3 regions of the Janthinobacterium sp. P210005 genome follow, and region 3 is predicted to be linked to each of the others. Evidence: predicted binding sites of a transcription regulator. Region 3 holds the regulator's gene; each other region holds the start of a gene.

Region 1 (10,488 bases), on a different contig from region 3:
TCCGCATCGATGCGCGCCAGGTCACCCGTGCGGTACAGGCGCGCGTCATCGTCGCTGGTCGCCCAGGGATTGGGCAGGAATTTTTCCACCGTCAGATCGGGCCGGCCCAGGTAACCCTCGGCCAGGCCGGGGCCGATGATGCACAATTCTCCCGTCTCGCCGCGAGGCAGCAGGGTCAAGGGACGGTTTTCTCCCGCTTCGGCCACCTGCAGCACCAGCAAGCCATAGTTGGGCAGCGGCGTGCCGATGGTGACCGGTTCGCCGGGCCGCAGGCGCGCCAGGCTGCACGAGACGGTGGCTTCCGTGGGGCCGTAGGTGTTGAACATGGCGCGGCCCGGGCGCGCCCAGCGCTCGACCAGCGACTCCGGGCACATCTCGCCGCCCAGGTTGATCAGGCGCAGGCTCGGTACTTCCTCGGCGAACAGGGCCAGCAGGGTCGGCACCGCGTGCAGAACGGTGACCTTGTTCTCTGTCAGGGCGCGCGGCAAGGCTTCCGGGTCGCCCGAGATATCCTTGGGGCCCAGCCACAGGGTGGCGCCCACCAGGTAGGCGATCCAGATTTCCTCGAACGACATGTCGAAGGCGACGGAAAAGCCCTGGTAGACGGTATCGCCCTGCGTCACTTCCAGCACGGCGTTTTCGCTGCGCAGGAAGTGGCAGATGCTGCGTTGATTGATCAGGATACCCTTCGGTTTTCCCGTGGAGCCGGACGTATAGATGACGTACGCCGGGTGTTCGGGCAGCACGGCGCCGCGCGCGGGCAGCACTTCGCCCGGCGCGGCGGGCGCCAGCAGGCTTTCCGCTGTCCACACGGGGCGCTGGATGCCCGCGTCAAGCAGGCGTGGCGCGAATTGCGCGCAGCTGATGACGCCTGCGCCATTGGCGTCATCGAGGCACACTTGCAGGCGCTCCACGGGCGTGTCTTCATCGACGGGCAGCCAGGCGGCGCCCGCCTTGGCGATGGCCGCCTGCATCAGCAGCAAATGGGCGCCGCGCGGCAGCCACAGGCCCACGATGTCGCCCGGCTTGACGCCGGCCGCCACCAGGCGCGACGCCGCCAGGCCCGCTTGGGCATCGAGTTGCGCATACGTGATGCGGCGCGCGCCATCGATCAGGGCGATTTGCTGCGGGCAGCGGCGGGCCGTCGCTTCCAGCAGGTCGGCCAGCACTTCCTCGCGCAGCAGATCCGGTCGCGGCGGGCCGTACAGGATGTCGGCATGGGTGGAAGGGGTGCCTGGGCTGACTGCGGTGAAATCGTTCATGGATGACGCTTATCTGTAATGCGGTGTGAGGAATCTGACGGGCTGCGCGTGGTGCGCAGCACAGTTGATACATTACAGCACGCAAGACATTTCAGCGTTGCAGAACGGGGAATTTTGCGGGGCTTTCCGAAATAATGTGCTTGTCGGCTCAACTGCCATGATTACGGAATGTAAAACGGGGAAACATGGCGCCGATTTGCGCCACCGTGCGCGCCGCCGGATAGCCGTGCAGGGGGCGCCCGGACAGGGCCGCATCCGCGCAGCCTTCGGCGCGGAATTGCTGCAGCACGTAGTTATCGACGCCTTTGGCGGCCAGGGTGGCGGCCAGGGCCAGCAGCTGCTCGTCCGGCAGCAGGTCCGGATGGGTGGTGGTGCGGCATTCGTAGGCGACGCCGCTGGCGAGGATGGCGTCCAGGCAGGCGCGCGCCGGGTCGCCGCTGCCGACCACGCGGGTCACATGTCGATAGTCGGCAAACGGCGCCTTGATGTCGAAACCCACCCAGTCGACCAGGGGCAGCACTTCCTGCAGGCGCTGCGGATAGATGCAGGCCGTGTGCAGGCCGATGCCGAAACCCAGTTCCCTGACGTCCTGCATGGCCCGCCCCAGCGCCGGGTCCATGCACGCCTCGCCGCCGCTGAAGACGACGGCGTCGACCAGGCCCGTTCTGCGGCGCAGCCAGGTCAGGACGTCCTGCCACGGCATGGCGCCTTCCGGCGTGCGCGCCTGCAGGTGCGGATTGTGGCAATAGCCGCAACGCCAGGGACAGCCCTGCACGAACACGACCGCCGCCAGCTTGCCGGGATAGTCGGTGGCGGAAAAGGGCGTCAGGCCGCCCACCTTCAATTCAGCCGCCATGGCAGGCGGGCTGGCCGACCCGGGCGCTCGCTTCCGTAAAATACTGGCGTTCGTGGAATTCGCCCTGCTTGCCGATGTTGAACGAGGCGACGGGGCGGTGGTAGCCCATCACGCGCGTCCAGATTTCGCAGCGCTGGCGTTCCGTATCGAGCAGGGTGATGGCGGGAGTGAAGTCGGGACGTGCATTCATGGCGTTTCCTTGAGTGGGTGAGCAAGATCAGATTGTTTGCGGGCGATCAGTTCCGCGTCGCAGGTGGGGCAGAATTCATGTTTTCCTGCCAGGTAGCCGTGGCGCGGGCAGATGGAAAACGTGGGCGTGACGGTGATGTAGGGCAGCGAAAAGCGGCTCAGCGCGCGTTTCACCAGTTCGCGGCAGGCGTTGGCGTCCGACAGCGCTTCCGTCATGTACAGGTGCAGCACGGTGCCGCCCGTGTACTTGCGCTGCAGGGTGTCCTGCAATTCCAGCGCCTCGAACGGATCGTCCGTGTGGCCCACGGGCAGCTGCGAGGAATTCGTGTAGTAGGGGTTATCCGTGGTCCCCGCCTGCAGGATGGCCGGATAGCGCTTGCGGTCTTCGCGCGCGAAGCGGTAGGTCGTGCCTTCGGCCGGCGTCGCCTCCAGGTTGTACATGTGGCTCGTCTCTTCCTGGAATTGCAGCATGCGGGCGCGCACGTGGTCGAGCAGGCGCACGGCCAGCGCGTGGCCTTCTGGCGTCGTGATGTCCCAGGCGTCGCCGCTGAAATTGCGGATCATCTCGTTGATGCCGTTCACGCCGAGGGTGGAAAAGTGGTTGCGCAGGGTGCCCAGATAGCGTTTCGTGTAGGGGAACAGGCCTTGCTGCATCAGCTCCTCGATGGTGCGGCGCTTGATTTCCAGGCTGGTCTTGCCCAGCTCCAGCAAGCGGTCCAGGTCCGCCAGCAAGGCCGCTTCGTCGCCGCGCCACAGGTGGCCCAGGCGGGCGCAGTTGATCGTCACCACGCCCAGGGAACCCGTCTGCTCGGCGGAACCGAACAGGCCATTGCCCCGTTTCAGCAGCTCGCGCAGGTCCAGCTGCAGGCGGCAGCACATGGAGCGGATCATGTTCGGCTTGAGTTCCGAGTTGATGAAGTTCTGGAAGTAGGGCAGGCCGTAGCGGGCCGTCATCTCGAACAGGCGCTGGGCATTTTCGCTGTGCCAGTCGAAATCCTCCGTGATGTTGTAGGTGGGGATGGGGAAGGTGAAGACGCGGCCCTTGGCGTCGCCCTCCATCATGATCTCGATGTAGGCGCGGTTGATCATGTCCATCTCCGCCTGCAGCTCTCCATAGCGGAAATCCATCTCCCGGCCGGCGATCACGGGCACCTGCTCGCGCAGGTCGTCCGGGCAGACCCAGTCGAACGTCAGGTTGGTGAACGGCGTCTGCGTGCCCCAGCGCGACGGCACGTTGAGGTTGAAGATCAGCTCCTGCATGTACTGGCGCACGTCTTCGTAGCGCAGGCTGTCCTGGCGGATGTAGGGCGCCATGTAGGTGTCGAAGGAGCTGAACGCCTGCGCGCCGGCCCACTCGTTTTGCAGGGTCCCGAGAAAATTGACGATCTGGCCGATGGCGCTCGACATGTGCTTCGGCGGCCCGGATTCGATCTTGCCCGGCACGCCGTTCAAGCCTTCGTGCAGCAGGGTGCGCAGCGACCAGCCGGCGCAATAGCCGGCCAGCATGTCGAGATCGTGGATGTGCAGGGCCGCTTCGCGGTGCGCCGCGCCCACCTCGGGCGGATACACCTGGTCCAGCCAGTAGTTGGCGATGACCTTGCCCGACACGTTGAGTATCAGGCCTCCCAGCGAATAGCCTTGGTTGGCGTTGGCGTTGACACGCCAGTCGCGCCGCTCCAGGTATTCATTGATGGACGCGGCGACGTCGACCTGGCCGCGCGTGGGGGAAACTGCATTTGTCGTCATGAAACCTCCAATAAACACAACATGCGGTGTTTTTATGGAGATTAATCACTAAATATAGTGGCGTCAAAGGGTGCGTGCAGTGGCGTGACGAATCCTTGATGCAGGTGAAAAAAGCGCCCCCGTTTACTTTTTCAGGCGGCCCTGGCGCAGGATGAAGGCGCTCGCGGCGAAGTAGGCGGCGCCGCAGACGGCGATGCTGATCACGGAGGCGGGCAGCACGTGCGCCCAGATTTCCCGCGCCGAGAAGGTGCTCCAGCTGGCCACGCGCGCGTCGAACGTGACGTAATTGGCCAGCAGCCAGTAGACGGCCAGCAGTCCCGTGCAGGTGGCGGCCTGGCGCGGCACCGGCATGGCGTGGCGCGCGAAGACGGCTTGCAGGAACAGCAGCAGCACGCCCGGATACGCGCCCAGCACTTCGGGCGACAGCACGGAGAGCGCCTCGGCGTCGTAGCTTTCCGTGGGGGCTGCCCACTGCACCTGCAGCACGGTGAGGAACAGGGTGAGCAGGAAGATCAGCAGCGGTTTGCGGGGCATGGCGGGCAATCGAAGAGGGAGAAAAGGAGGGCATTTTACAGCCAGGTCAAGCAAGTTGAACGCGCGCCAGCCATGCATGCATTCCTTCACCTGCGTCAAGGACTGGGCAGCCTGGGCGGGGCTATAGTCTGCACCCTGAGCCGATACAGGACTGTGAACACCATGATGCTTGAATCAACCACCGCCACCCGCGTGGCCGGACCGCTGGAACTGGTCTGCCCCGCCGGCAGCCTGCCTGCCTTGAAAGCGGCCATCGACAATGGCGCCGACACCGTTTACCTGGGTTTTCGCGATGCCACCAATGCGCGCAATTTCGCCGGCCTCAATTTCGACGAGAAGGCCATCGCCGAGGGCGTGCGCTACGCCCACCAATATGGACGCAAGGTGCTGCTGGCGCTGAACACCTATCCGCAGCCGCACAACTGGGCCGTGTGGCGCAGCGCCATCGACCGCGCCGCCGATGCCGGCATCGACGCCATGATCGTGGCCGATCCGGGCTTGATGGCGTATGCGGCCCAGCACCACCCGCAGCTGCGCCTGCACCTGTCCGTGCAAGGTTCGGCCACCAACTACGAAGCCATCAATTTTTACCATGAACACTTCGGCATCGCCCGCGCCGTGCTGCCGCGCGTGTTGTCGATGGCGCAGGTGGAGCAACTGATCAGCAAGACGGAAGTCGAGATCGAAGTGTTCGGTTTCGGCAGCCTGTGCGTGATGGTCGAAGGGCGCTGCGCGCTGTCGTCGTATGCGACGGGCGAGGCGCCGAACACCCACGGCGTGTGCTCGCCGGCGAAATCCGTGCGCTGGCTGGAAACGCCGAACGGCCTCGAATCGCGCCTGAACGGCGTGCTGATCGACCGTTATGCGCCCGGCGAAAACGCCAGCTATCCCACCCTGTGCAAGGGGCGTTTCGAAGTCAACGACGAAGAGTATTACGCCATCGAGGAGCCGGCCAGCCTGAATACCCTGGCGCTGCTGCCGCAGCTGATCGCCATGGGCGTGCGCGCCGTGAAGATCGAAGGGCGCCAGCGCAGCCCCGCCTACGTGGCGCAGGTCACGCGCGTGTGGCGCGAAGCGATCGACGCCTGCCGCGAAGGCAATGCGCGCTACGCCGTCAAGCCGGGCTGGATGGCGGCCATGGACAAGCTGGCCGAAGGCCAGCAGCACACCTTGGGCGCCTACCATAGATCTTGGAAATAGAGGATGAACATGCTGAAGCTTTCACTGGGCCCTTTGCTGTACTACTGGCCGCGCGCCACCGTCTTCGAGTTTTACCAGCAGATCGCCGGTACCGCCGTCGATATCGTCTACCTGGGCGAAACCGTCTGCTCGCGCCGGCATGAGGTGCGTCTGGCCGACTGGCTCGATATCGCCGACATGCTGGCCGCCGCCGGCAAGGAAGTGGTGCTGTCGACGCAGGCGCTGATCGAGGCGGGCGCGGAACTGGCGACCCTGCGCCGCATCACGGGCAATGGCCGCTATTCGGTCGAGGCCAACGACATGGGCGCCGTGCACTGCATGGAAAAGGGCACGTCATTCGTCGCCGGTCCCCATCTGAACCTGTTCAATGGCCCCAGCCTGCAATTGCTGGCGCGCCTGGGCGCGCGGCGCTGGGTGATGCCGCTGGAAATGGGGCAGACGGCGCTGGCCGAGATGCAGCGCCAGAAGCCGGAAGTGCTGGAGACGGAAGTCTTCGCCTACGGGCGCATGCCGCTGGCGTTTTCCGCGCGCTGCTTCACGGCGCGCAACCGCAACCTGCCGAAGGACGATTGCGGCTACAGCTGCCTGGAAGAGCCGGACGGCCTGCTGCTGCGCACGCGCGACGAAGTGCCCTTCCTCGTACTGAATGGCACGCAGACGCAGTCGGCGCTCGTCTACAACCTGGTGCGCGAACTCGACGCCATGCGCGACATGGGCGTGGCGGTGGCGCGCATCAGCCCGCAGGCCATGCATACGGAACAAGTCATCGCCATCTTCGACCGCGCCCGCCGCGGCCAGGTCAGCGGCATCGGCGCCCAGGCTCAGCTGGCGGCCTGCCAGCCGGCCGGCGCCTGCGACGGCTACTGGCACGGCCAGCCCGGCATGGAACAGCACGCCGCCCATTGAACGCCTCGAAAGGAAGCACCATGCAAGATCAACTGGAAAGATTGCCCGTCCCGGCGCCGGTCCCCGCCCGTCCCGGCATGAGCAAGCCCGCAGTGTCGTACCGGCTGCCGGAACCGCTGGCCGAATTGCTGTCCAAGCTGCCCCCGTATCCCGCCTCCTGGCTGTTCGTGCAGGGCTTGAACCGCCTGCTGGCGCCGCAATTGCCCGACGACGTGCGGCGCAGCCTGGAAGGGCGCAGCTTGCGCTTGCGGCTGCTGGACGCGGGCATCGCCTTCGATTTCGAGTGGCAGGGCACGGTGTTCGTGGCCGAGCGCTATGCAGACGTGCCGGACCTGTGCATCGCCGCCAGCGTGCATGATTTGATGCTGCTGGCGCGGCGCCAGGAAGATCCGGACACGCTGTTCTTCAGCCGCCGTTTGAGCCTGGAAGGCGACACGGAACTGGGCTTGCTGTTCAAGAATACGCTCGATGCCATCGAGTTGCCGCCATTCGATCTGCAGGCGCTGGGGCCGCGCCGCGTGCTGGCGCATCTGCGTGACCGGGGCGCGCGCGAAGGCTGAGCGGAAAAAGGGAGGGCGGGCGCTCAGTGGCGCTCAGTGGCGGCAGTGGCCGCAGGCGCCGCTGCAGGAGGCCAGCTGTTCTTCATCCGTCGCCTCGCCCATGAAGCCGGCGTCGTTGACGGCGGCCAGCAGGCGTTCTTGCGTGGCCAGCCGTTCGTCGAACTGCACCGTGGCGCCGTGGCGCGCCAGCGAGACGCACACGGTGGCCACGCCCGTGACGGCTTCGAGCGCGCCCGTCAGCCTGTCGGCGCAGCCTTCATGATCCATTCCGATAATATTCAAGCGTGCTGTCTGCATGGGTTCCTCTTGTTTTTCAGATAAAAAAACAGCGTAGGCGAGCCATGCGCATGCCGTCCAGAGCAGCACGCAAGATTTATTTTGTATTTGCGGTTTTATTGATCTGGATTAATCCCCAGCCCTGCGGGTCACCTTGAAAGTGCTGTTGTTTTGTACACAGTTGCCGTATTCCAGTCGACAAGCGTGCCCTGCTGCGCGATACTGTCATTCTGATAAGAACGCTATGACAGCGCTGGAAAGGAGGGGCCATGCAGCGCCGCCCCCTGCTCAAGCTTGCCGCCCTGTGGCCATTGGGCGCGGCCGCCGGCGCGTTGCCGCCGCCGCTGCCGCTCGTGTATCCGCGCCACCAGGCGCTCGATGATCCGCAGCAAGGCTATGTGACGGCCTTGCTGCAACAGGCGCTGGCCCGGTCGGGCCAGGCGTATGCTTTGCGCCGCTCCGAACTGCGCATGGTGCAGACGCGCGCGATGCAGGAAATCGCCACGGCGTCGGGCGGTGTCGACGTCGTCTGGGCCATGACGAGCCGCGCGCGCGAAACGCAATTGTTGCCGGTGCGCATCCCCATCGACCGTGGCCTGATCGGCTGGCGCGTGGCCCTGATCCAGGCCCGCCAGCCGCAGCTGCTGCGCGGCGTGCGCAGCATCGCCGCCCTGGCGCGGCTGTCGGCCGGCCAGATGCGCGACTGGCCCGACTCCGCCATCCTGCAGGCGAATGGCTTGCGCCTCGATACCTCGAGTACCTACGAAGGCCTGTTCCAGCAACTGGCGGCAGGGCGCATCGATTATTTTCCCCGTTCCGTGATCGAGGCGCAAAGCGAACTGGCCAGCCATGCGCACCTGCCGCTGGCGCTCGACGCCTACCTGGTCATCCGCTACCCGGCCGCGCTGTACTTCTTTGTCGGCCGGCACAGGCCGGAACTGGCACGCCACATTGAAAGGGGATTGGAAAGCATGCTTGCCGATGGCAGTTTCGCGCAGCTGTTCCAGCGCCATTTCGGCCGCCTCGCGGACGGCCTGCAGCTGTCCCGGCGCCACGTGCTGGAGCTGGCCAATCCCGACTTGCCGGAGGAGACGCCGCTGGCGCGCAAGGCACTTTGGTATCGTCCCAAACATTACTAATAATCTTATTGATTAATGTCAAACAGCGGCTTCAATCGTGCGCCCGATGTTTGATGAAGCGCAAAGCGAGTTCAACAGAACACCTGTTGACACTTATTAAATTTTCGCCGAACATAATTCCACGTTGCAACTTTTTCCCAGCACAAGCGCTTGCCGCAGGTGTCGTGCGGGAGCCGTGCGCCCGTTCCACAGCCAGCTGCCGCCAGCCGCCGAACGCGCTGTCCCCTTGTCACCATCCGTTATCTTTTCGAAGGTTCGTCCATGCTCGATTCGATCACGTCCGTATTGCACCAGGTGCCGGAACTGGCCCTGTTCCTGGCGCTGGCGCTCGGTTACGCGGTAGGGCAGATACGCTTCGGCCCCATCCAGCTGGGCGGCGTGTGCGGCACCCTCATCGCCGCGCTGCTGATCGGCCAGCTGGGCATCACCCTGGACGCCAGCGTCAAGAATGTCTTCTTCATGCTGTTCATCTTTGCCCTCGGCTATGCGGGCGGCCCCCAGTTCTTTGCCAACCTGAATGCCAAGGGCTTGCGCCTGGGCCTGCTGTGCCTGATCGAAGTGGTGGTGGTGCTGGCGCTGGTGCTGCTGGCCACGCGCTTCCTTGGCCTGGACCAGGGCACGGCGGCCGGCATGATGGCGGGCGCGGCGACGGAGTCGGCCGTCGTCGGCACGGCCACGGACGCCATCTCGAAGCTGGCGCTGCCGGCCGCCCGCATCGCCGAGCTGCAGGCCAACGTCGTCACCGCGTATTCCATCACGTACATTTTCGGCCTGATCGCCATCGTCATCGTCACCAGCCAGATTTTTCCGCTGTTGCTGCGTGTCAACCTACGCGAGGAAGCCGATAAGTTGTGGGAAAAGATGGGCGGCGCGCAGACCGACGGCGACGGCGTGCAGGCCACGCCGGAGATGGTGGGGCGCGCCTACCGCATCAGCCGCGGCGCGGGACGCCGCCTCGACGCCTTGCAGCATATCTTTGCGGGCCGCGCCAGCATCACGCGCGTGCGCCGGCATGGCAAGGTCTTGCCCTTGGAACCGGCATTGCGCCTGCGCAATAACGACGAAGTGCTGGTGATCGGCCACCGTCCCGCGCTGGTGGCGGCCGAAGCCATCCTGGGCGAGGAATTTGCCGATACGACGGGCTTGAACATGGCCGTCTCCGCCGTCGAAGTGGTGCTGCAGCAAGCCGCGCTGGTGGGCCAGCCCTTGCGCCAGCTGGCCTTGCCCTCCGGAGTGCACGTGGCGGCCGTCGTGCGTGGCGAGCACAGCATGCCGCCCTTGCCGGACCTGGCCCTGCAGCGCGACGACGTGCTGCGCCTGTACGGCACGACGGAAGGGCGCGAGCTGAACACGGCGCTGGCCGCCATCGGCAAGCGCGTGCCCACGGGCGACCGCAGCAATATCGTCTACGCCAGCATCGGCATCGTGCTGGGCGTGTATATCGGCGGCTTTTCCGCCAAGCTGGGCGGCATCCCGTTTTCGCTGGGCACGGGCGGCGGCGCCTTGCTGACGGGCCTCGTGTTCGGCTGGTACCAGGCGCGCAAGCCGGGCATGCAGGGCATCCCCTCCAGCGCGCTCGACATGATGAAGGATATCGGCCTGGCCACCTTCATCGCCTGCGTGGGCCTGGCGTCGGGGCCGCAGGCGATCGATCTGATCCGCCAGTACGGCCTGTCCTTGCCGCTGATGGGGGTATTGATCGCCGTCATCCCCGCCTCGCTGTCGCTGCTGGTGGGACACTTTTTCCTCAAGCTGGAAGCGCCCGTGCTGCTGGGCGCCATCGCCGGCCAGCAGTGCAGCACGCCGGCCCTGTCGGCCGT
Region 2 (10,488 bases), on a different contig from region 3:
CGTCGGCATTCACGCGGCGCGCGACTTGCTCGGCGTTCGCTTCGGACGGCTCGGCACCGGCCGGCAGGTTCAATTCGGTATTACCCAGTGGCGCTTGCTGCGCCGGACGCGGCGCAGCTGCCGACGTGGTTTCATCATCCCATGACAACGACATATTCTTCTTCCTTTCCATGCCGGCGAACCGGCGATCCGCAACAGGCCCGTTGTATCGGACAATGCGGACATTGACAACATTGAATCAGCCCGACCGTGCCGGGCTGACAACTAAAATTTTACTGGCAGGCTTCGCATTCCTCAAAGCCATCGTCACCCGGACGCAGGTAGCAAGCTTCGCCATCGGCGTCGTCCGCTGCCGCTGCCGCTGCCACTACCGGTGCCACGGCCACTGCTGCTGCCGCCACGACCGCCGCCTGGGCGCTCTGCGCGCTGGCCGACATGCCGCCATCGACTGCCACGGCGTTCAGGGCGCCCGTCTTGGAGGTCGATTTCTCCATGTGGGTAGCGGCGATGGTACGCAGGTAGTAGGTGGTTTTCAGGCCACGCAGCCATGCCAGCTTGTAGGTCTCGTCCAGTTTCTTGCCCGATGCGCCAGCCATATAGATGTTCAGCGACTGGGCCTGGTCGATCCACTTCTGGCGACGCGAAGCCGCTTCCACCAGCCAGCTTGGCGACACTTCAAAGGCGGTGGCGTAGATATCGCGCAGGTCTTGCGGGATGCGGTCGATCTTCACCAGCGAGCCGTCGAAGTACTTCAGGTCGGAGATCATGACTTCATCCCACAGGTCGCGCGCCTTCAGGTCGCGCACCAGGTAGCCGTTGATCTCGGTGAATTCGCCCGACAGGTTCGATTTCACGTACAGGTTCTGGAATGTCGGCTCGATACAGGCCGAGACGCCGATGATGTTCGAAATCGTCGCCGTCGGGGCGATCGCCACGCAGTTCGAGTTGCGCATACCGAACTTGGCGATGCGCTCGCGCACCGGTGTCCAGTCCATGGCCGACGAGGAATCGACTTCCAGATAGCCGCCGCGCTCTTCAGCCAGCAGCTTGACCGAGTCCTGTGGCAGGATGCCACGGTCCCACAGCGAACCGGCATACGATTCATAGCGGCCGCGCTCTTCGGCCAGTTCCGTCGACGCCAGGTAGGCGTAGTAGCAGACGGCTTCCATCGAGGTGTCGGCAAACGATACGGCGGCGTCCGAGGCGAACGGGATACGCATCATGTGCAGGCAGTCCTGGAAGCCCATCACGCCCATGCCGACCGGACGGTGGCGCATGTTCGAATTGCGCGCCTTGTCGACGGCGTAGTAATTGATGTCGATGACGTTGTCCAGCATGCGCATGGCGGTGCGGACGGTCTTGGCCAGCTTGACGTGATCGAGCTTGCCTTCCTTCATGTGCGCCGGCATGTTCACGGAACCGAGGTTGCAGACGGCGATTTCATCGCTGCTGGTGTTCAGGGTGATTTCCGTGCACAGGTTCGAGCTGTGGACGACGCCGACGTGCGACTGCGGGCTGCGGATGTTGCAAGGGTCCTTGAACGTGATCCATGGGTGGCCCGTTTCAAACAGCATCGACAGCATCTTGCGCCACAGGTCCAGCGCGGCGATCTTCTTGAAGACGCGTATTTCGCCGGCGGCGGCCTTGGCTTCATAGCCCACGTAAGCCTGTTCAAAAGCCTTGCCGACCTTGTCGTGCAAATCTGGCGTGTCCGACGGCGAGAACAGGGTCCATTCGCCTTTTTCCATGACGCGCTTCATGAACATGTCGGGAATCCAGTTTGCCGTGTTCATGTCGTGCGTGCGGCGGCGGTCGTCGCCCGTGTTCTTGCGCAGGTCGAGGAATTCCTCGATATCCATGTGCCAGGTTTCCAGGTAGGCGCAGACGGCGCCCTTGCGCTTGCCGCCCTGGTTGACTGCCACGGCCGTGTCGTTGACCACTTTCAGGAACGGCACGACGCCTTGCGACTTGCCGTTGGTACCCTTGATGTGGGCGCCCAGGGCGCGCACTGGCGTCCAGTCGTTACCCAGGCCGCCGGCGAACTTGGCCAGCAGCGCGTTGTCCTTGATGGCGTCGTAGATGCCTTCCAGGTCATCCGAGACGGTGCTCAGGTAGCACGACGACAGCTGCGAGCGCAGGGTGCCCGAGTTGAACAGAGTCGGGGTCGAGCTCATGAAGTCGAACGAGGACAGCAGGCTGTAGAACTCGATGGCGCGCGCTTCGCGGTCCGCCTCGTTCAGCGCCAGGCCCATGGCCACGCGCATGTAGAACGCCTGCGGCATTTCGATGCGCACGTCCTGGATATGCAGGAAGTAGCGGTCATACAGGGTTTGCAGACCGATGTAGCCGAATTGCAAGTCGCGGTCGGCCACGATGGCTTTGGCCAGGCGTTCCAGGTCAAAGTTGGCGAGTACCGGGTTCAGCAGCTCGGCGGCGATGCCCTTGGCGATGTATTGCGGGAAATACGTCAGGTACTCGGCGGCAGCGGCCGCTTGCGGCACTTCCTTGCCGAACACTTCCTTGCGTACCGTGTGCAGCAGGATGCGGGCCGTGACCTGGCTGTAGGCCGGGTCTTTTTCCATCAGCGCGCGCGCTGCCAGGATGGCCGACTTGTGCAGCTCTTCGACGGGCACGCCGTCGTACAGGTTTTTCACGGTTTCGGCCAGGATGGCGTCGGCATCGACGTGCTTTTCCAGGCCGGCGCAGGCGGCGTTGATCAGGTCGCGTACTTCCTGCATGTCCAGCAGGCGGCGCACGCCGTTGTCGGTCACGTTCAGTTGTGGTGCGGAAACTTGCGCGGAGGCGCCTTGCGCTTCCTTCTGCAGACGGCGCTCTTCCATGTGCTTGGCGCGGTACAGCACGTAGGCACGCGCCACGTCGTGCTCGCCCGAACGCATCAGCGACAGTTCCACCTGGTCTTGCACGTCTTCGATATGGAAGGTGCCGCCGCCCGGGTGGCGGCGCACCAGCGCAGTGACGACGCCGTCGGTCAATTGTTCCACCAGTTCGCGGATGCGGGCCGAGGCTGCGCCCTGGCCGCCGTTAACGGCCAAAAACGCCTTGGTCATGGCGATGGCGATCTTCGAAGGCTCAAATGCCACCACCGCGCCGTTGCGGCGGATGATGCGATAGTCGCCCAATGCCGCGCCCGTGCTCGCCACGCTGTTGGCCGCGCCTGGCGCTGGCGATACTGGCGTTGGATGGATGGAAATATCTTGTGGTGATTGCATTGAAGCTCCCGTTGTCAGCTAAAGTCAGCCTGCAGTTTTGCTGCCGCGTGTGTTGTTGAATAGAACGCCCGATGGTCAGGGTTTCTTCAGGTATTTGTTGCTAAATAGTAAATTCATAGTGCATAAAACAGGTCAGTATCCATCTCGCCACACCGCACTGCCCGGCTGGCGCAAAACACGATCAAGGGTGATAAACCGCCAGTTCCAGTGCTTTATCAGCAATCCGGGTAGCTTTGACAATAATTCTGAAAACGTCTGTGATGGCACTACATATAGTCTTTACATCCAACTTCTGCACTAATTGTAGTACCCATCGAAGGGCGATGCAATAGTTTTCCGGCATCCGTCGGCGTAATTTTTTGTATTTTCATATACGATTTCGGTTGACTTTTCAGGGCATGGATGGGAAGCCCAATCCACGCGAAGTAAGCGCTAACGCAGCTTGTCCGCTCAGGGTTTCCAGCCAGCATTCTTGATAGAAATGCCAGTCAAAAAACGGCCCCGGATCCGTCTTCCTGCCCGGCGCGATATGCTCGTGGCCGCGCACCTGGGACAGCCCGTAGCGCGCCACCAGCGCCGCCGTCAGCGCCGCCAGCACATGATATTGCCGCCGCTGGAACGGCACATCGTCCGCACCTTCCATTTCGATACCGATGGAATAGCCATTGCACTGCGGGCGTCCTTCGAAGGCGGACGCGCCCGCATGCCAGGCACGTTGATCAGCAGAAACATATTGCAACAGCGCACCATCGCGCCGCACAAAAAAGTGCGCCGACACCTGCAGGCCACGCAGGTCGGCGAAAGAAGGATCGGCATTATAATCTACCCGGCCCGTAAACAAGTCCGACACATGCGGCCCGCCAAAGCGGCCACCCGGCAAGCTGATGTTATGGATCACCAGCAAATCGACTTGCGCACCGTCCGGGCGCGCATCGCAGTACGGCGAGTCATAGCGCAGCGCGCCGTCGCACCAGCCGTCTTCATCTATCGTCCATGCACTCATCAAGTAGGGTTTCCTGTATCGTCAATTTCTGCATGCGGTAACGCAACTGGCGCACGCTCAGGCCCAGCTGGCGCGCCGCCCGTGCGCGGTGGTAGCGCGCCTGCACCAGCGCCAGCATGATCATGTCGCGCTCGGCTTGGCGCAAATACACGTCCAGCGGCAAGACCTTGGCCACGCCATACGCTGCCATGCCGGGCAGACACTGTTGCCGCTCGGACACAGCCGGCATGGCCGGCGCCGCCCGCAAGGGCACGTTGCCCGCCGCGGAGGGCAAGGCCAGCCCATCGAGCGCGATCACGCCGCCATCGGCAAAGGCCAGCGCCCGTTCCAGCACGTTTTCCAGTTCGCGCACATTGCCGGGAAACGCATATGCGGCCAGGGCCGCCAGCACCGGCGGCGCCAGGCTCACGACCCGGCGCGGCGACAGGCGCGCGAGGATCACCTCACATAATACCTGCAGATCGCCGCGCCGTTCGCGCAGCGGCGGCAGCGCCAGCTCGATCACATTCAGGCGGTAAAACAGGTCCTGGCGAAACGTCCCGGCGGCCACGCCGCGCGTCAGGCCATGCTGGCTGGCGCACAGGATGCGCACGTCGACGGCTTCGTCAGTACTGCCACCCAGCTTGCGCACGCGGTGCTCTTGCAGCACGCGCAACAGTTTCACCTGCATGGCCAGCGGCAGATCGTCGACTTCGTCGAGCAGCAAGCTGCCGCCGTGGGCCGCCTGGAACAAGCCCTGGCGCTCGTGCAGCGCACCCGTATAGGCGCCCGGGCGGCAGCCAAAGAATTCCGCTTCCATCAGCGCTTCGGGAATGGCGCCGCAGTTGACGGCGATAAACGGAAAACTGGCGCGCGCGCCCTGCGCATGGATGGCGCGCGCCGCCAGTTCCTTGCCCGTGCCCGATTCGCCGCGGATGGCCACCGGCGCGCCGCAGCGGGCGATGCGGCCGATCTGCGCGCGCAGCGCCTGCATGGGCAGCGAGTTGCCGCTCAGTTGCGGCGCCGGCGGCATGCCGGTGACGGTCGGCGGGATGGAACGGGGGCTGGGACGGGACATGGTGAGCGCGCCTTTCTGCAATGGCGGCGACGAACCGCCTGCTGCAGATGCTACGCCGGACGGATGCCGGAGGACGTTACGATACGGATGAGCAACGCACGCGCGCCTGCGAACCGCCCCCTACAGCGTGGCGTGCGCGTGGCTGCAGTAGTCGTGGCCCTTGGCCTGCACGTTTTCCGAGGCCGGGTAGTACACGCCGCAATGGGCGCAGCACAGCATCAGCTCGGCATCCGGCAATTCCTGCGGCCGCACAGGCGGCGTAAACGGATTCGGCCGCTGTTGCTGTTGCGCACGAGCCCGCTGCTGCATGCCACGGATCTTGCTGCGGATAGCGAACAGCACCAGGAACACCAGCGCCAGCCAGAATAAAACACGTGTCATGCGAATCCTCGGTGTAAAACCACTTCCAGTACAAAACGGCTGCCGACATAGGCCAGCAGCAAGGTGGCGAAACCGGCCAGGGTAAAACTTAGGGCCGTCTTGCCGCGCCAGCCGCGGAAGCGGCGGCCTGCCAGCAGCGAGGCAAACAGCAGCCACGACAGCATGGTAAACACGGATTTGTGATCCCAGTTGAGCGCCTTGCCAAATAATTGCTCGGAGAACACGATGCCCGACAGCACGGTCAGGCTGAGCAAAATAAACCCCAGACCGATCATGCGGAACAGCAACTTTTCCATCGTCAGCAGGGCTGGCAACTGGTCCAGCGCGCTGCCGATGAAGCCGCGGCTTTCGCTGCGCGTGTGCAAACGCGATTCCTGCAGCGCCATCAGCACGGCGTGAAAGGCGGCAATCGTCAGGGTGCTGTAGGCGAGCACGGCGACGGCAATATGCCAGCCGAAGACGGCCGACTTGCCTTCCATGCTGACCTGGCTGCCAGGAAAGGCCCAGGCCAGGCCAATGGCGATGACGGCGCTGGGCATGACCATGCGGCGCAAGCCGTCCAGACTGAAATTGCGGTTCTCTATCCAGTAAGCGCCTACCGAGACCCACAGCGCGGCCGACAGCATGGCGGAAAAACCGAAGCGCAATGTGCCCGGCGCCATCAGGTCGAACCACAGGGTAGCGGCGTGCGCCAGCCAAGCGACGCCGGTCAGGCCGGCAATAAGCCGGGCACGGGACGAGGGAAGCACCGCGCACACCGCATACAACAGGGCGGCGATGAAAAAGAAATAGATCTGCATAGTTTAAGTTTACACCATAGCCGACAAGCGCGATTCAGGCGACAGCCCGGGTGACAGGCACGACGCCGTCATCCAATGCCGCAAGCCTGCCATGATATCGCGCCTGAGGCATGACGGGGTGGCGCACCCTCAAGATTTCGGCAATCTTTCCTGCGACACACTGTCGCCGCGCTGCGGGTATGTTGCCACCCTGATTAGCCAGTCCTATAATTATGTCCACAAAGTAATATTTATCCACCCTGACGCCACCGCCCCCCGTCATGTCTTTTCTAAAATTGTCCTGGACCTGTCTCTTGCTGGCCGCCTGTACTATATTAGGCGGCTGCATGAAAGATGCACCTTCCCAATCCACGTACGAGGAATACTTCCGTACGTCCATCCAAAGCTATGATCTGTACAAACAGTACTTCGACATCGCGAAGCTGGAAAAGCTCAATGGCTGGAAAGAGAACGAACAGTACGAAATCAAGGGCTCGGCCGTGCTGCGCGCCAAGGTGGGCTACCTGGAATTGCTGGCCGACGTGGCCGACAGGCTCGAAACAGAGGCGAAGACGGATGGCTCCGTGGGCATGACCATGGGCCTGGGCCTGATGGCGCGCGGCATGGGCGGTGAAAACAAGGTTTTCCGCGAATTCTGGGCGCAGCAGCAGGAAAAGAAGGCGATTCCCGCGCCGCTGCTGGCGCGCCAGGCGGCGATGACGGCCGAACGTTTCGAGAACCTGATGCAGTGGTCGGACCAGATCGTGCAAGACAATTACGGCGCCATCATCAGCCGCCAGCTCAAGAAAGGCGACGAGCTGACGCGCATCTACACGCTGAGCTTCCGGCAGACGGAAAAAGGCTGGATGGGCTTTAACGCCCGCTAAAGGCAACCCGCCACAAGCTCCGCACCAGCACTGGCGCGGAGGTTTTTTCATGGTTTCCTGATTTACTTCACATTCAGGCTCTTTTTCGCCTGCTCCAGCAAGTCCGTCTTGACCCAGTCCCTTGCCACGGGCGGCTTGCTCATGCGGCCCACGCCCGTTTTCACCATCACATCGGTGGTCACCTGGATATGCTCGGGCGAGATGTCATACGAATACGGCGAATTGCTGATCGCGTCGTCGAAGTCGTCCTTCGTGATCTGGCCGCGGAACACCACTTCGCGCACATACTTTTCCGCCGTCGCCTTGTTGTCGATAAAGGCCTTGGTGGCTTCGACGAAGCAGCGCATGAATTTTTCCGCCACGGGACGGCGTTCCTTGTAAAACTTTTCCGTCATCACCATGGTGCGCACGGGTTCGCCGATCGGCGTGTCGTACGGCTTGATGACTTCGGTGCCGAAACCCTTGTTGATCGCCTGCGACGATTGCGGCTCCGACTGCATCATGGCGTCGATATTCTTGCCCATCAGCGCCTGGTTCAAGTCGGCGTAAGCCAGGAACACCAGTTGCACATCCTTGCCCTTGGTTTCGGAATACGTCAGGCCCGCCTGCGACAGCTCGGCCAGCAGCAGCACTTCCTGGATGCCGCCGCGCGTCACGCCCACGCGCTTGCCCTTGAGTTCCTTGACGTTGGCGATCTTTTGCCCGGCGCCCGCCACCAGGCGCGCGCCGCCCTTGGCAAAACCTGCCACCACATAGATGGGTGCGCCGCCGGCGCGGCCGGAAATGGCCGCTTCGGAGGCCGTCGCCCCCACGTCCAGCTCGCCAGCGATAATCGCCTGCATCACGTCGAGGCCCTTGGCGAAGACATGCTCCTCGACCTTGATGCCGCACTTGGGCGCGATTTCCTTGATGTACGACACGGCGCCGTAATGGGCGAACTTCAAATTGCCCAGGCGCACGACTTCCTGCGCCTGTGCCTGGACAGCGCCCATGCCGAAGGCCAGCATGAGGGCGGCGGCAATACCGGTCTTCAAGGTTGATTTTTTCTGCATCGGGTTCTCCTGTGGTGGTTGGTGTGTGCCCGCAAGGGCATAAAACACGGCGCTTTTATTATGAGGAGATAGTACCGTGTGTTGGAGCCAGGGCAACATTTTTTTTGCCGGCAGCCACGCTGCCGGCGTTATCACTACTGCCCCGCCAGCGCCACCACCGGATCGAGCCCCGACGCCTTGCGCGCCGGCATGAAGCCAAACACCAGCCCCGTCACCACGGCGCAGGCAAAGGCGCCGCCGACGGCGCTGAGCGAAAAGATCACCGGCACGTCCCATACCAGCAGCAAGCCGGCCACCGTCACGCCGACCACGATGCCGGCCACGCCGCCCACCACCGACACCAGCACGGCTTCGGTGAGGAACTGGCGCAGAATGTCGCGCCGGCGCGCGCCCGTCGCCATGCGAATGCCGATTTCGCGCGTGCGCTCGCGCACCGTCATCAGCATCACGTTCATGACGCCGATGCCGCCCACCACCAGGGAGACTGCGGCGATCAGGCTGAGCATCACGGTCATGTTGTCCTGCGTCTTCGCTTCGGCGGCAATCGACGCGGCCGCGTTGCTGATGCCGTAGTCGCGGATGCGGTGGCGCTCGAACATGGTGGCGTCAACCGCCGCCTCCACCTCCGTCACGCGCTTGACGTCAGCCACCGCCATGACGGTGTACGTCGGCTCGCGCTGGCCGAAGACGCGGATGCCGGCCGTGGAAAACGGCAGCAGCAGCACGTCGTCTTCATCCTTCTCGCCCGTCAGCGCGCCCTTCGCGCTCATCACGCCGATCACCTGGAACGGCACATTGCCGATCAGGATGCTCTGCCCCACGGGATTGGCCACGTCGGGCATCAGCTTTTCCGCCAGATGCGCGCCCAGCACAGCCACGGTGGCCATCTCGCGCTCGTCCTCCTCGGTAAAGAAGCCGCCCTTGGCCACCGGCCAGGTCTGGATCTGCGGCAGGGCCGGCCCCGTGCCCCGCACATAGGTCTGCACATCGAGGTTGCCATGGCGGATCACCTTGTTGCCCGTGACATTCGGCAGCACGTGGGTGATGCCCGGCACGTCCTTGAGCGCATCGAGGTCGGCCAGGGTGATGCTGCGCCCGGGGATGCGCGAGCTTTCGCCGCGCGACGCCATGTACAGCAGATTCGAGCCGAACGCGCCCAGCTGCGCCATCACCTGCTGGCGCGTGCCCAGGCCGATGGCCAGCATGACGATCACGGAAGCGACGCCGATGACGATGCCGAGCAGGGTCAGGCCCGTGCGGAAGCGGTTGATCCACAACACGCGCCAGGCGGCGCGCGCCGCATCGAGCAATTCCGTGCCCAGCGACGCACCCGTGTCATGGGCGGCGCGCGACATGTCCAGCGGCGGCAAGGCCGTCGACGTGGCAGGGATGGCGACGGCGCCCGAGTCTGCGACGATTTCGCCGTCGCTGATCTCGATCACCCGGCGCGCCTGGGCCGCCACCTTGCGGTCATGCGTAATCAGAATGATGGTGTGGCCCGCGTCGGCCAGTTCGCCCAGCAGGGCCATGACTTCGGCGCCGCTGCTGCTGTCGAGCGCCCCCGTCGGTTCATCGGCGAGGATGATGCGCCCGCCATTCATCAGGGCGCGGGCGATCGACACGCGCTGCTGCTGCCCGCCCGACAACTGGTTCGGCCGGTGGTCGAGCCGCTCGCCCAGGCCCAGGCGCTTGAGCAGCGCTTCCGAGCGGGCGTGGCGGGCGCTGGCGGGCATGCCCGCGTACAGGGCCGGCACTTCCACGTTTTCGCGCGCCGATTCTGTGGCGATCAGGTGATAACCCTGGAAGACGAAGCCGAACGCTTCGCGCCGCAGCCACGCCAGTTCATCGGGATTCAGGCTTGCCACGTCCTGGCCGGCGAAGCGGTAGGTGCCGTCACTGGGCCGGTCCAGGCATCCCAGCAAATGCATCAGGGTCGACTTGCCGGAACCGGACGCGCCGACGATGGCGACGAATTCGCCGGCGCCGATCGACAAGGTCAGGCCGCGCAACACTTCCACGGCCGGCGCGCCGTCATGGCCGCCGTAGCGCTTACGGATGCCCTGCAGTTCAATCAGGGGAACCGGCTGGCCAGGTTCCCC
Region 3 (10,488 bases):
CGCGCCCTCCTTGCCACCCATATTGATGCGGGCGAAGGCGGGCGGCGCGCGCACATTGCCCATCAGCCTGTCGTCGCGGTCCGTAAATTCCCACAGCGCCCCGTCTTGCGCGAAGCGGGCCGGGTCGGTGATGTCGAGCGCAAACACGCCCTGCGCCCCGCCGCCCATGCCCGACACCAGCACCGTCTTCCAATGTCCCAGCGCCAGCACTTCCGCCGTGGCCGCCGCGCCGTCAAGCAGCGGGCCGGAGCTGTAGTGAGTGCTTGCAGCGGCTGGCGCAAGGTGCAGCAGCGCTTGCGGCAGATAGGCAAACAATTCGCTGCCCGTGCGCGCATCGAAGGCATGCAGCAAACCGTCGCTGGCGCCCAGGTACAGCATTCTGCGCCGCTGCAGCAGCGCCTGGCGGTGCAAGCCATAGCCGGTACCCGGCATGCCCAGCCCGGGCGCGCCCACGTACAGCAGATTGCCGTATGGCGCCGCGCCCAGGCTGCCTGACCTGCGCCGCAGGAAGCCGCCTGGCTGGCCCACCTCGTGCGTGCGCTGGCCCAACAGGTACGCCAGGCGCGCCTCGCCCCGGCCATCGCCACTGTCGAATGCGCCGCGCTGCACTGCGTCGAGGCGGTTCCAGGCCAGCGGCATCAGGCTGCCCTGGGCGTCGAGCGTGTAGACGGGACGCAAGGACGCAGGCGCGCCATCCGGCACGGGCTTGTCCTGTCCGCCGGCAATCCACCATGGCTTGCCGGGAAGCAGTGCTCCATCGGCCCCCACGGCAAACGCGGTGCGCGACAAGGTCATGCCGCCATCGGCCAGGCGCAGCTGCGTCTGGAACCAGTATGCCTCTTCCGTGCCGGTGGCCAGCGCCATCAGGGCCGGTCCTGCGAGCGCCGCCGGCAAGGTGCCCTTATCGGCTGCTGCGAAGGCTGCGCGCAGTCCCGCGATCAGGGCGGCAGGATCGCTGCCGGGCAAGTAATGGCCAGGCCAGCGGCCATCCAGGCTCCATTCATCCAGCGCGCCGCCCGGCGCGCTCTTGAAGGGGTTGGCGTCGCCATTCGCATCGAGAAAGCCGCCATACTTGGACGCCAGCAGCAAGGGGGTAGAGGCGGGAGTGGCGGCAGATTCGCCGGCCGGGTCGCCCTGGCGCAAGTCGCCCGCATAGTGCTCGACCTTTGCACCGCCGTCGTTCTTGCCGCCGGGACGCAAGGCCTGCACGTGCGACCAGTAGGCCAGGCCCGCCGCATGGTAGCTGGCGCCGCCCGCTCCGTCGGCCAGCCATTCCAGCGCCGCCAGTTCCGGCCGCGGCGCGGGATTGCCGGGCGTACCACCGCTTTCCAGGCTGCCCACCGCATGCGTCCAGGCCATCGCATCGAACGGCGGCGGCGCAAAACCGTCCGGCGCGCGGGCGCGGTCGCCGGATGCGGCAGGAGGGACCGGGACATTGCCGGGCACGTAACGGTCGCCCGCCATGCCCGCATCGCCGAGGCTAACGACGATGTGGCGCTGGCAACTGGCCGTTTGCGGATCGCTCCATTGGGTCACGACCGGCAAGCCGTCGTCGATGGCAGGCGGGGCCGTGGCAGGCGGCACCGGGGCGCTCGCTTGCCGTCCCTGCAGGTAGCGCAGCGATTCGTACAGCAATTCGGCCAGCGGCGCCGCCCTGGCGTACGCGCCAGGATGCCCCGCATTGCCGCGGCCCAGGCCATTGATGTAAGCGGTCACCCCGCCGCCAAGGCCCGCGCCCTGGGCCGCAGCTTCGGCCACATACACGCCGGTGGCGGGATGCCACTCGGCGCCGGCATTGTCTTGCGGCAAATAGTCGGGCGCCGTCCAGCGCTGCCTGCCCACGTGGGCCAGCGGCGCGCGCAGCACGCCGCCATACGCGGGGCCGGCGCTGGCGGGCATGCCGTTCAAATGACCAAACACGCCCACGCGCACCCTGCCGCCATGGCGCTGCACGGCGCCCACCGGCTTGTAGTTCTTGCCATACGCCAGGCACAAGTCGTCGCGCAGCGGTCCCTCATCAGCGTCGCACACGCGCACGCGCGCGAGGAACACCCCGTGCGTAGCAGCAAGGCCAGGCGCATCGCAAGTGCCGCCCGCAGACTGGCCAAGGCTGGCGTCGCCGAACAGCAGGCGGTTGCGGCAGGACACGATGGCCAGTTGCGCCAGCGCAAATGGCGTCGCCGCCGCCACGCCGGCCTGCAAGACCTTGCGCGGAAAAAAGACGGGGTGGGAAAAAAAGTCGATGGGGCTGCCGGCATCAGGCAGGTAGGCGCGCTGCAGCACCGTCTTGCGCACTTCGTCGATGACGCGGTCGCCGCCCGTCAGCGCGTAGCGGACGAGGTCGAGCATGCTGGTGCTGGCCCAGTTGAGAAAGTTGCCGCTGAAACTGTCGCCGCCGCAACCGTGCAGGGCATCGGCCGGTTTCAGCACGGAGAAGTAAGCGGTCGCTACGCGCAAGTCCGGCAGCATGACGCCGTCCTTGCTGCGGTACGGATAGCTGTAGCACATGCGCGCATGAAAGTAACCGAGGTACTCGCGCTGCGGCGCATACTCGCCGCCATACGCGGCAGCGGCCGCCGCATGCGTGAGGGACAGGTTGAGCAACAGATTCGGCGGCACCCTGGCGCCGTGCAAGCCCGCGTCGGCCCGTGCCAGCGTCACCGGCGGGACGGCGGCGGCAAGGGCGCCGCCGCAAGAGAGGCTGAGCAGGCAGGCCAGCAGCATCAGCCAGACGCAGCCGGCATGCCGCCGGGCAGACCGCAAAGCATGCCACAAAGTGGACGGCAAAGTGGGCGGCAAGATGAACCACGACGCCCTCATGGCCCCGCTCCCGCCGCCTGCTTGCGGTAATAGCTTTGCAGCACGACTTGCGTGCTTTCCTGCGCGCCAAAACCGATGGCCGTGATGCGGTACACATAGCTTTCCATGGCCAGACCGCCGGCCGCTGCCGTGGCCTGCGCGCCGGGCGGGTGAAACAGCAGCAGTTCGATAAGGTAGCGGGGCCGGCGCGACGGCAGGAATCCCTGCCCCGTCTGCATGACGGCGCCCGTAAACTGGCCATACGACACGGCGCGGCTGCTTCCTTCTGCGCCATCGAGGTCCATGCTCAACCAGAGGGCCGGCGCCTCCGGGGCCGCGGGCAGGCACAAGCCCAGCGCGCCTCCCTCGCCGCAGCCGTCCGAGAACCCGGCCGCACTGCCTGGCGCGAAGAGGCTGCTGCGTCCCGGCGCGCCGGGCAAGCCTTCGATATCGTTCTGCGCATCCACCAGTGCCTCCTCCGCCGCCTGAAACGCGATCTGCCGGTCGCGCTCGCCGCGCGCCGCCTTTTCTCCCTGCAAGGCCATCTGCGCCGCCGAAATGCCCAGCAGCAAGATGATCACCAGCAGGCACAGCACATACACGAGGGTGGCGCCGCCGCATCGCGCACGAAGTGGGCGCCAAGGCACGCAACAGCGGACGCCCGCGCCAGCCATCGCGCCGCCCGCCTAGGCCGGCCCGTTGCGCAGCATGATGCTCGTCTGCACCAGTTGCCGCAGCCGCGAACGCGTCGCGGCAGGCAAGGATGCGCGCGCAATGCGCACGCCCGTGTCGCCGGCGCCATGCGCCTCGGCATACGCCTTGCCGAACAGGTCGAACTGCGCCGGCCCCAGTTCCGCCATCTTGTCGGCCTGTCCCGCCTCGCCATGCAACAGCAGCGCCACGCGCACGCTGGCCACGCGTTTCCAGTGCGTGCGCCGTTGAAAATCGCGCTGGCGCGCGGCCGCGTCCGCCCCCTCCAGCAGCAGCGCCGCATCGTAGGCGTCGAGCGCGCTGGCGTTGACATAGCGGTTGGCCACGCCGTCAGGCGGCGTATCCGTGTCGAGGCCATACAGCACCTGGAAAGCATCGACGCCACGGATGACGGCGTCCGCGCCCCAGCCGTTCGCGCCCCGGTATTTGCAGCGCAGCTCGCCTTCGCCATCGGCGCCCTGCGCCACGTAGAAAATGCTCCAGCCCCGCTGCGCCTCCGTTTGCGCCGCGCCCACGCCGAAGCCGGCGCAATTGAGCACGGAACCGTCGCCGCCCTCTTCCTTGCCGGCGCCGTAATAGCGCAGGGCCAGCACGTCGCTGCCATGCAGGGCGCCGGGCAGCGCGCCGCTGATGCCGTCGCTGCTCTTGCCCAGGCTGCGCGCGTCGAGCCCGGCGACATTCGCGCTGTCGTAATCCGCATGGGCGACGGGCGCGGCGCTGCTGTCCCAATTCACATACGCCGTCTGGCGCACGGCGCGGGCGATGGCGTCGAGCGCGTAGCGGGCGTTGTCATCTAGGCGAGCGCTGGCGGACTGGTCGCCATAGCTGCCGCTGGCCGCCAGCAGCACGCTACTGGCGGCCAGCATCAACAGCGCACCGAGCGACAGGGCCACCAGCAATTCGATCAGGCTCATGCCACGATGCCCGCCGTTCATGCGCCGCCCCCGCCCAGCTGGAATGCCAGCCTGGGCAGCGACTCGCCTGCCGCATTCACGGCGGGCGAGCCATCGGGCAGGCGGCCGCGCCAGCCCAGCTTGATGACGATGGGCGCCCCCTTGCCGCCGCTGCACGCCCACTGCAAGCCCTGGGCGGCGGCATCCCACGCGGCAAGGTCGCGGCAGATGCGCAGGCGCGCGCCGGGCAAGGCCGCATGCAGCCCTTGCTTCCATTCGGCGATGTCGAATTGCGCCAGTTCAGCCGCGCTGCAGGCGGCAGCGCCAAGACAGTCTGGCGCACCACCGCCAGCTTCGGCGCCGTCCGCCGCCGCGTAGGCCACATTCAGGTAGGGATTGCCCGCATCGGGGCCATTCATGAGCACGTTGTTCGCGCGCATGCGCTCGGCCATGCCGGCGGCCAGTTGCACGCCTGCCGACAGCAGCGCCGACTCGTGGCGCGCGCGCAGGGCGTTCAATTGCAGGATGCTGGCGCCCAACAGGCCCAGCGCCAACAGCAGCAGCGACACCAGCACTTCGACGAGGCTGCTGCCACCCGCAGGAAACATAGTGCGACCGCCCTTGCGCATGCGCTACTCCCTTCCGCAGAAAGAGCCACACAAACAGGTGGCCCAGCTACAAGATAGGCGCGCACAAAAACCCGCGTCTGCGCTAGCGCAAACAGGACGATGATAAGTCGAGAAGAACGGCGGTGGGATTGGTCAGACCGCTTGCCAGGCAAGCGCTGGCATGGTGAACACGGGGCGCTGAAGCGGCCCCGCTGCCGGCAAAGTGAACGTCCGGGTGAGCGTCAGGGCTTGCGCGCCTGGCCCACTTCGGCGATCGCGTCCTGGAACTCGGCCAGGTCTTCGAAATTCTTGTAGACGGAGGCAAAGCGGATGTAGGCGATCTTGTCCAGGCGCTTGAGTTCCTGCATGACGAGTTCGCCGATATAGCCGGATTCGACTTCGCGCAAGCCGCTGGTGAGCAGCTTTTCCTGGATGGACGCTATGGCCGTATCCACAGAGGCGGCCGCGACGGGACGCTTACGCAAGGCCAGCATCAAACTGCCGCGCAACTTATCCGCAGCGAACTCCGTCCGGCTGCCATTCTTTTTGACGACGGCCGGCATGATAAGTTCAATGCGTTCGTACGTGGTAAAACGCTTGTCGCATTTGCCGCAGCGGCGGCGGCGCCGAATGGCATCCCCTTCCTCCGATACGCGCGTATCGAGAACCTGGGTGTCGCCGTGCTGGCAAAATGGACATTTCATGGGCTGGCTACAACTTTATAGTAATAATTACGGGAAATCGCCGCCCTTGTACAAAGGGCGCCCGAATCACTCCGGGCGCCCTTGGGCACGACTGGAATGTGTCATACAGAATCTTACTCCGTATGACACATTCTGGACAAATAATTAGCGACTATTCCGGTAAGGAGCGTCTGCAGCAGATTGCTCATCGGTCGCGCGGACAAGGCGCGAGGAGGACGCATGGCTAGCCATGCTACGACGAGCAACGCAGTACCCGCTTCCGAGGGGCTGTCTGCTGTAGATGTATTCCTTTACCGGAACAGGCTCTTAAGCTGCGTACACTGGGTGCGCGTCGGCCAGTACTTTCACGGCCGCTTTCACGCGCTCGATGGTGGCGGCGTCATGCGGATTGTCCAGCACGTCGGCGATCAGGTTGCCCACTTCTTCCGCTTGCGCTTCCTTGAAACCGCGCGTCGTCATCGCCGGGCTGCCCAGGCGGATGCCCGAGGTGACGAACGGTTTTTGCGGGTCGTTCGGGATGCCGTTCTTGTTGCAGGTGATGTGCGCGGAACCGAGGATGGCTTCGGCTTCCTTGCCCGTCAGGTTCTTGGCGCGCAGGTCGACCAGCATGACGTGTGATTCGGTGCCGCCGGACACGATGCGCAGGCCGCGCTTGATCAGGGTTTTCGCCAGCACGTCGGCGTTCTTGATCACTTGCTTCTGGTATTCGACGAATTCAGGGCTCAGCGCTTCCTTGAAGGCAACGGCCTTGCCGGCGATCACGTGCATCAGCGGGCCGCCCTGGATACCAGGGAAGATGGCAGAGTTGATGGCTTTTTCGTGTTCGGCCTTCATCAGGATGATGCCGCCGCGCGGGCCGCGCAACGATTTGTGCGTGGTCGAGGTGACGAAGTCGGCGAACGGCACCGGGTTCGGGTACAGGCCGGCGGCGATCAAGCCGGCGTAGTGGGCCATGTCGACCATGAAGTAGGCGCCCACTTCCTTGGCGATCTTGCTGAAGCGTTCGAAGTCGATCTTTTTCGAGAATGCCGACGCGCCGGCGATGATCAGCTTTGGCTTGCGTTCGCGGGCCAGACGTTCCATTGCCTCGTAGTCGATGTCTTCTTCCGCCGTCAAGCCGTAGGAAACGACGTCAAACCATTTGCCGGACATGTTCAGCGGCATGCCGTGGGTCAAGTGACCGCCCTCGGCCAGCGACATACCCATGATCAGGTCGCCTGGTTTCAACATGGCGAAGAACACGCCCTGGTTCGCCTGCGAGCCGGAGTTCGGCTGCACGTTCGCGCATTCGGCGCCAAACAGCTGTTTCACGCGGTCGATGGCCAGTTGCTCGGCCACGTCGACGTATTCGCAGCCGCCGTAGTAACGCTTGCCCGGGTAGCCTTCGGCGTACTTGTTCGTCAGCTGCGAGCCTTGCGCTTCCATTACGGCTGGCGACGTGTAGTTTTCCGACGCGATCAGTTCGATGTGGTCGTGCTGGCGCGTGTTCTCTTTTTGAATGACGGCGAACAATTCAGGATCGACGTTGGCGAGGTTGTGATCTTTTGCAAACATGTAAAAACTCCAAGTATGAGGGTGCTTGTACTGGCAGGTTGGATCGAATGAGGGGAGCCGGCGTTAAGTGAATAACAACATTGGACAGGCAGCCTCTTCGTGCTTTTCCATAGTGGCTACCCAGGCGAACGGCTGATGAAAAATCTCACGTTTCCCGGTGGGTGCCCACCTTTCGCCGGTTTGCCGACCGCCCTTCATGGAGATCGCCCGACTTTTCGCCAGTCACGTGAGACGTAATGGAAGTCAAATTGTAAGTTAAGTACCCAAATTGAGCAAGGAATGCAACCGTGCGGCTATAATCGCCGCGCGCCATCGCCGCCCGGGCGCGGCCACAGGCCGCCCCGGGGATGGCTGCGGCTTTTAAGCTGGGCTTAAACCTGGCCATGGCATGTAAGCGTATGTTACGAAGCTTGCCATTGCACACGCCGGATTTACAATGCTGCGGTGCAACTTATATGCAGCTTTTGCATGGCTTTCCAGCAAGCGCCCACAGTCACAAGAAGAAAAATCGCGTAAAATGTTGCTCAATCTCACTACTGGCGCAATAAACATGCCTTCAGTCTTTACCTGGAACGTACGTGTCTACTATGAAGACACCGACGCCGGCGGCATCGTCTATTACGCTAACTACCTGAAATTCTTCGAGCGCGCGCGCACCGAATGGCTGCGCGCCATCGACGTGGGCCAGCAGGAATTGCTGGAACAGCATGACGCGATGTTCGTTGTCAAAAGCGTCAACGCCGACTATCATGCGCCAGCCAGGCTCGATGACACGGTAAGATTAACCTTAAGCATAGAAAAAATGGGGCGTGCCTCCATCGTTTTCTTGCAACAAGCCTGGTGCGGCGACCGCCTGCTCAACACGGCCCGCGTCAAGATCGGCTGCGTCGATTCGGCACTGCGCCCGCGCGCCGTGCCTGATGCAGTCGCGGCCCGCATGCGCGCCGCCTGAGCCCTACCCGCCACCTCCGGACAATTCACCCAACAGACTGCCAGCCAATGAACGTTACACAAGATCTTTCTTTCCTCGCGCTCATCTCCAATGCCCATTTGATCGTGCAACTGATCATGGCCCTGCTGCTGCTGATTTCCCTGACCAGCTGGACCTACATTTTCCGCAAGATGTTTGCCGTGCGCCAGGCGCGCAAGCAAACCATCGAATTCGAACGCAGCTTCTGGGCCGGCGGCAACCTGCATGCGCTGCACCAGAACGCCAGCGGCAACCGCGACCAGAGCGGCGCGCTGGCCCGCATCTTCGACGCCGGCATGGGCGAATTCATCAAGGGCAAGGCTTCCTACGGTTCGCGCGAAGCGCTGGACGTCGGCGCCGTGCTCGACGGCGCACGCCGCGCCATGCGCGCCGCCTTCCAGCGTGAAATGGACGTGCTCGAATCGCACCTGGCCTTCCTCGCGTCCGTCGGCTCCGTCTCGCCGTACATCGGCCTGCTCGGTACCGTGTGGGGCATCATGAACGCCTTCCGCGGCCTGGCCAACGTGCAGCAAGCCACCCTGGCCGCCGTCGCGCCCGGCATTGCCGAAGCGCTGATCGCCACCGCCATCGGCCTGTTCGCGGCCATTCCCGCCGTCGTCGCCTACAACCGTTTTTCGCATGACATCGACCGCCTGGCGATACGCTTCGAGAGCTTCGTCGAGGAATTCTCCAACATCCTGCAGCGCCAGTCGCGCTAAGAGGGAGCAAGGTCCATGGGTTCCTCCTTTAATAGTGGCGGCATGCGCGGTGGCCGTGGCCGCAAGTTCAAGTCCGAGATCAACGTCGTGCCGTATATCGACGTGATGCTGGTGCTGCTGATCATTTTCATGGTGATGCCGTCGTCGAACAATCCCAGCGTGGTGAACTTGCCCAACGCGGAAAGGTCGGCGAAACCGCCCGATGACTATATTCAGATCGTGCTGAAGCCGAATGGTTCGCTGTCGATCGGCGTCATCGGCAAGGAACAGCTGTCGCCGGAAACGGAACCGAACCGCGACGCCCTGCTGCGCAAGCTGCGCGGTTTGCACGAAAGCAATCCCGACTATCCCGTGATGATCGCGGGCGACAAGGAAAGCAAGTACGACGATGTGATCCAGCTCATTTCGGAAGCAAAAAAAATGGGCATTACCCGCGTCGGCCTAGCCACCAAGTAAGCGCAGCACCCTGTTTCCAGACTTGACCGTTTTTAGATAGACTAGACTTTGCAGACCAAACAAATCGACCATGTACTCGGCAAGCCCTACAGCGTGCCGCGCGAACGCAGCCGCTGGCCCTCGCTGGGCCTGGCGCTGGCGATGCACCTTGGCCTGCTGTTTTTCCTGTGGGTGGGCGTACACTGGCAAAATACGGAACCTGTCGCCGTCGAAGCGGAAGTGTGGGACCTGAAAGTGCAGACGGCCGCGCCGCCGCCCGAAGTGGCGACGGAACCGGAACCGACACCGGCGCCGCCGCCGGAACCGCAAGTGGAACAGCCGGCTCCGCCACCACCGCCGCCCGTGGCCGCGCCCGAGCCGAAGGTCGACCTGCGCGAGGCGGAGATCGCCCTCGAACGCAAGAAGGCCAAGCTGAAAGAAGAAAAAGAGAAAGCGGCAGCGGAAGAACGCCGCAAGCAGGAATTGAAGGAACGCGAGGAAGAAAAGCGCGAACTGGAAAAACAGAAGCAGAAAGAAAAAGACAAGGCTGAAAAGCTGGAAAAAGAAAAGGCCGACAAGCTGGAGAAAGCCAAGCAAGCGAAAGAGAAAGAAAAAGCGGCGGAAGAAAAAGCCGAGAAAGAACTGTCCGATAAAAAAGCGGCGGCCGAAAAAGCGGCCAAAGCGAAAAAAGCGGCTGCTGAAAAAGCGGCTGCCGACAAATTGCGTGCCGATGACATGAAGCGGTTGATGGCGCAGGCAGGCAATGGCACAACAGGTACGGCCGCGAAAGCGACCGCGCCACGCAAGGACAGCGGCTATGTCGCAGCCCTGACGAGCAAGATCAAGAGCAATATCGCGTACAGCGGTAGCACGGACGTGCCGGGCAACCCGCGCGCCGTGTTCAAGATCGAGCAACTGCCAACTGGGGAAATTATTTCGGTCCGAAAGATTAAAAGTAGCGGCCTGCCGGCGTATGACAGCTCGGTAGAAAACGCCATTAATAAATCGTCGCCACTGCCGAAGAAAAAAGACGGCACCGTGGAACGCGAGATTGAACTCATATTCGAGATGAAGGATTTGCCTAAATGATGACCA

The links. The regulator NrdR, encoded in region 3, represses ribonucleotide reductase genes. The targets are predictions, from matches to a motif close to CACNANATNTNGTG.
Region 1: a site for NrdR is predicted at 4,100-4,113, ahead of VPH40_RS24180 (ribonucleoside triphosphate reductase). Genes of this name have one in related genera too.
Region 2: a site for NrdR is predicted at 3,495-3,508, ahead of VPH40_RS14090 (ribonucleoside-diphosphate reductase subunit alpha). Genes of this name have one in related genera too.

What each region holds. Positions count from the first base shown of each region.
Region 1 is NZ_JAZARC010000007.1:28,535-39,022, forward strand. Features, by position in the region: gene VPH40_RS24165 (Pls/PosA family non-ribosomal peptide synthetase) at 1-1,262, opposite strand, end outside; gene VPH40_RS24170 (anaerobic ribonucleoside-triphosphate reductase activating protein) at 1,411-2,118, opposite strand; gene nrdD (anaerobic ribonucleoside-triphosphate reductase) at 2,108-2,308, opposite strand; gene VPH40_RS24180 (ribonucleoside triphosphate reductase) at 2,305-4,053, opposite strand; gene VPH40_RS24185 (hypothetical protein) at 4,177-4,587, opposite strand; gene ubiU (ubiquinone anaerobic biosynthesis protein UbiU) at 4,750-5,787, shown strand; gene ubiV (ubiquinone anaerobic biosynthesis protein UbiV) at 5,797-6,693, shown strand; gene ubiT (ubiquinone anaerobic biosynthesis accessory factor UbiT) at 6,714-7,253, shown strand; gene VPH40_RS24205 (heavy-metal-associated domain-containing protein) at 7,287-7,550, opposite strand; gene VPH40_RS24210 (substrate-binding periplasmic protein) at 7,799-8,668, shown strand; gene aspT (aspartate-alanine antiporter) at 8,930-10,488, shown strand, end outside.
Region 2 is NZ_JAZARC010000003.1:88,364-98,851, forward strand. Features, by position in the region: gene VPH40_RS14085 (ribonucleotide-diphosphate reductase subunit beta) at 1-154, opposite strand, end outside; gene VPH40_RS14090 (ribonucleoside-diphosphate reductase subunit alpha) at 273-3,230, opposite strand; gene ampD (1,6-anhydro-N-acetylmuramyl-L-alanine amidase AmpD) at 3,622-4,233, opposite strand; gene VPH40_RS14100 (sigma-54 dependent transcriptional regulator) at 4,211-5,290, opposite strand; gene VPH40_RS14105 (PP0621 family protein) at 5,411-5,671, opposite strand; gene VPH40_RS14110 (cytochrome C assembly family protein) at 5,668-6,471, opposite strand; gene VPH40_RS14115 (hypothetical protein) at 6,798-7,337, shown strand; gene VPH40_RS14120 (ABC transporter substrate-binding protein) at 7,400-8,389, opposite strand; gene VPH40_RS14125 (MacB family efflux pump subunit) at 8,524-10,488, opposite strand, start outside.
Region 3 is NZ_JAZARC010000005.1:486,734-497,221, forward strand. Features, by position in the region: gene VPH40_RS21495 (PilC/PilY family type IV pilus protein) at 1-2,820, opposite strand, end outside; gene VPH40_RS21500 (pilus assembly PilX family protein) at 2,817-3,446, opposite strand; gene VPH40_RS21505 (PilW family protein) at 3,486-4,445, opposite strand; gene pilV (type IV pilus modification protein PilV) at 4,442-5,011, opposite strand; gene nrdR (transcriptional regulator NrdR) at 5,254-5,715, opposite strand; gene glyA (serine hydroxymethyltransferase) at 6,022-7,269, opposite strand; ZMP/ZTP riboswitch at 7,381-7,505, opposite strand; gene ybgC (tol-pal system-associated acyl-CoA thioesterase) at 7,820-8,221, shown strand; gene tolQ (protein TolQ) at 8,269-8,958, shown strand; gene VPH40_RS21535 (ExbD/TolR family protein) at 8,974-9,414, shown strand; gene tolA (cell envelope integrity protein TolA) at 9,463-10,482, shown strand; gene tolB (Tol-Pal system beta propeller repeat protein TolB) at 10,488-10,488, shown strand, end outside.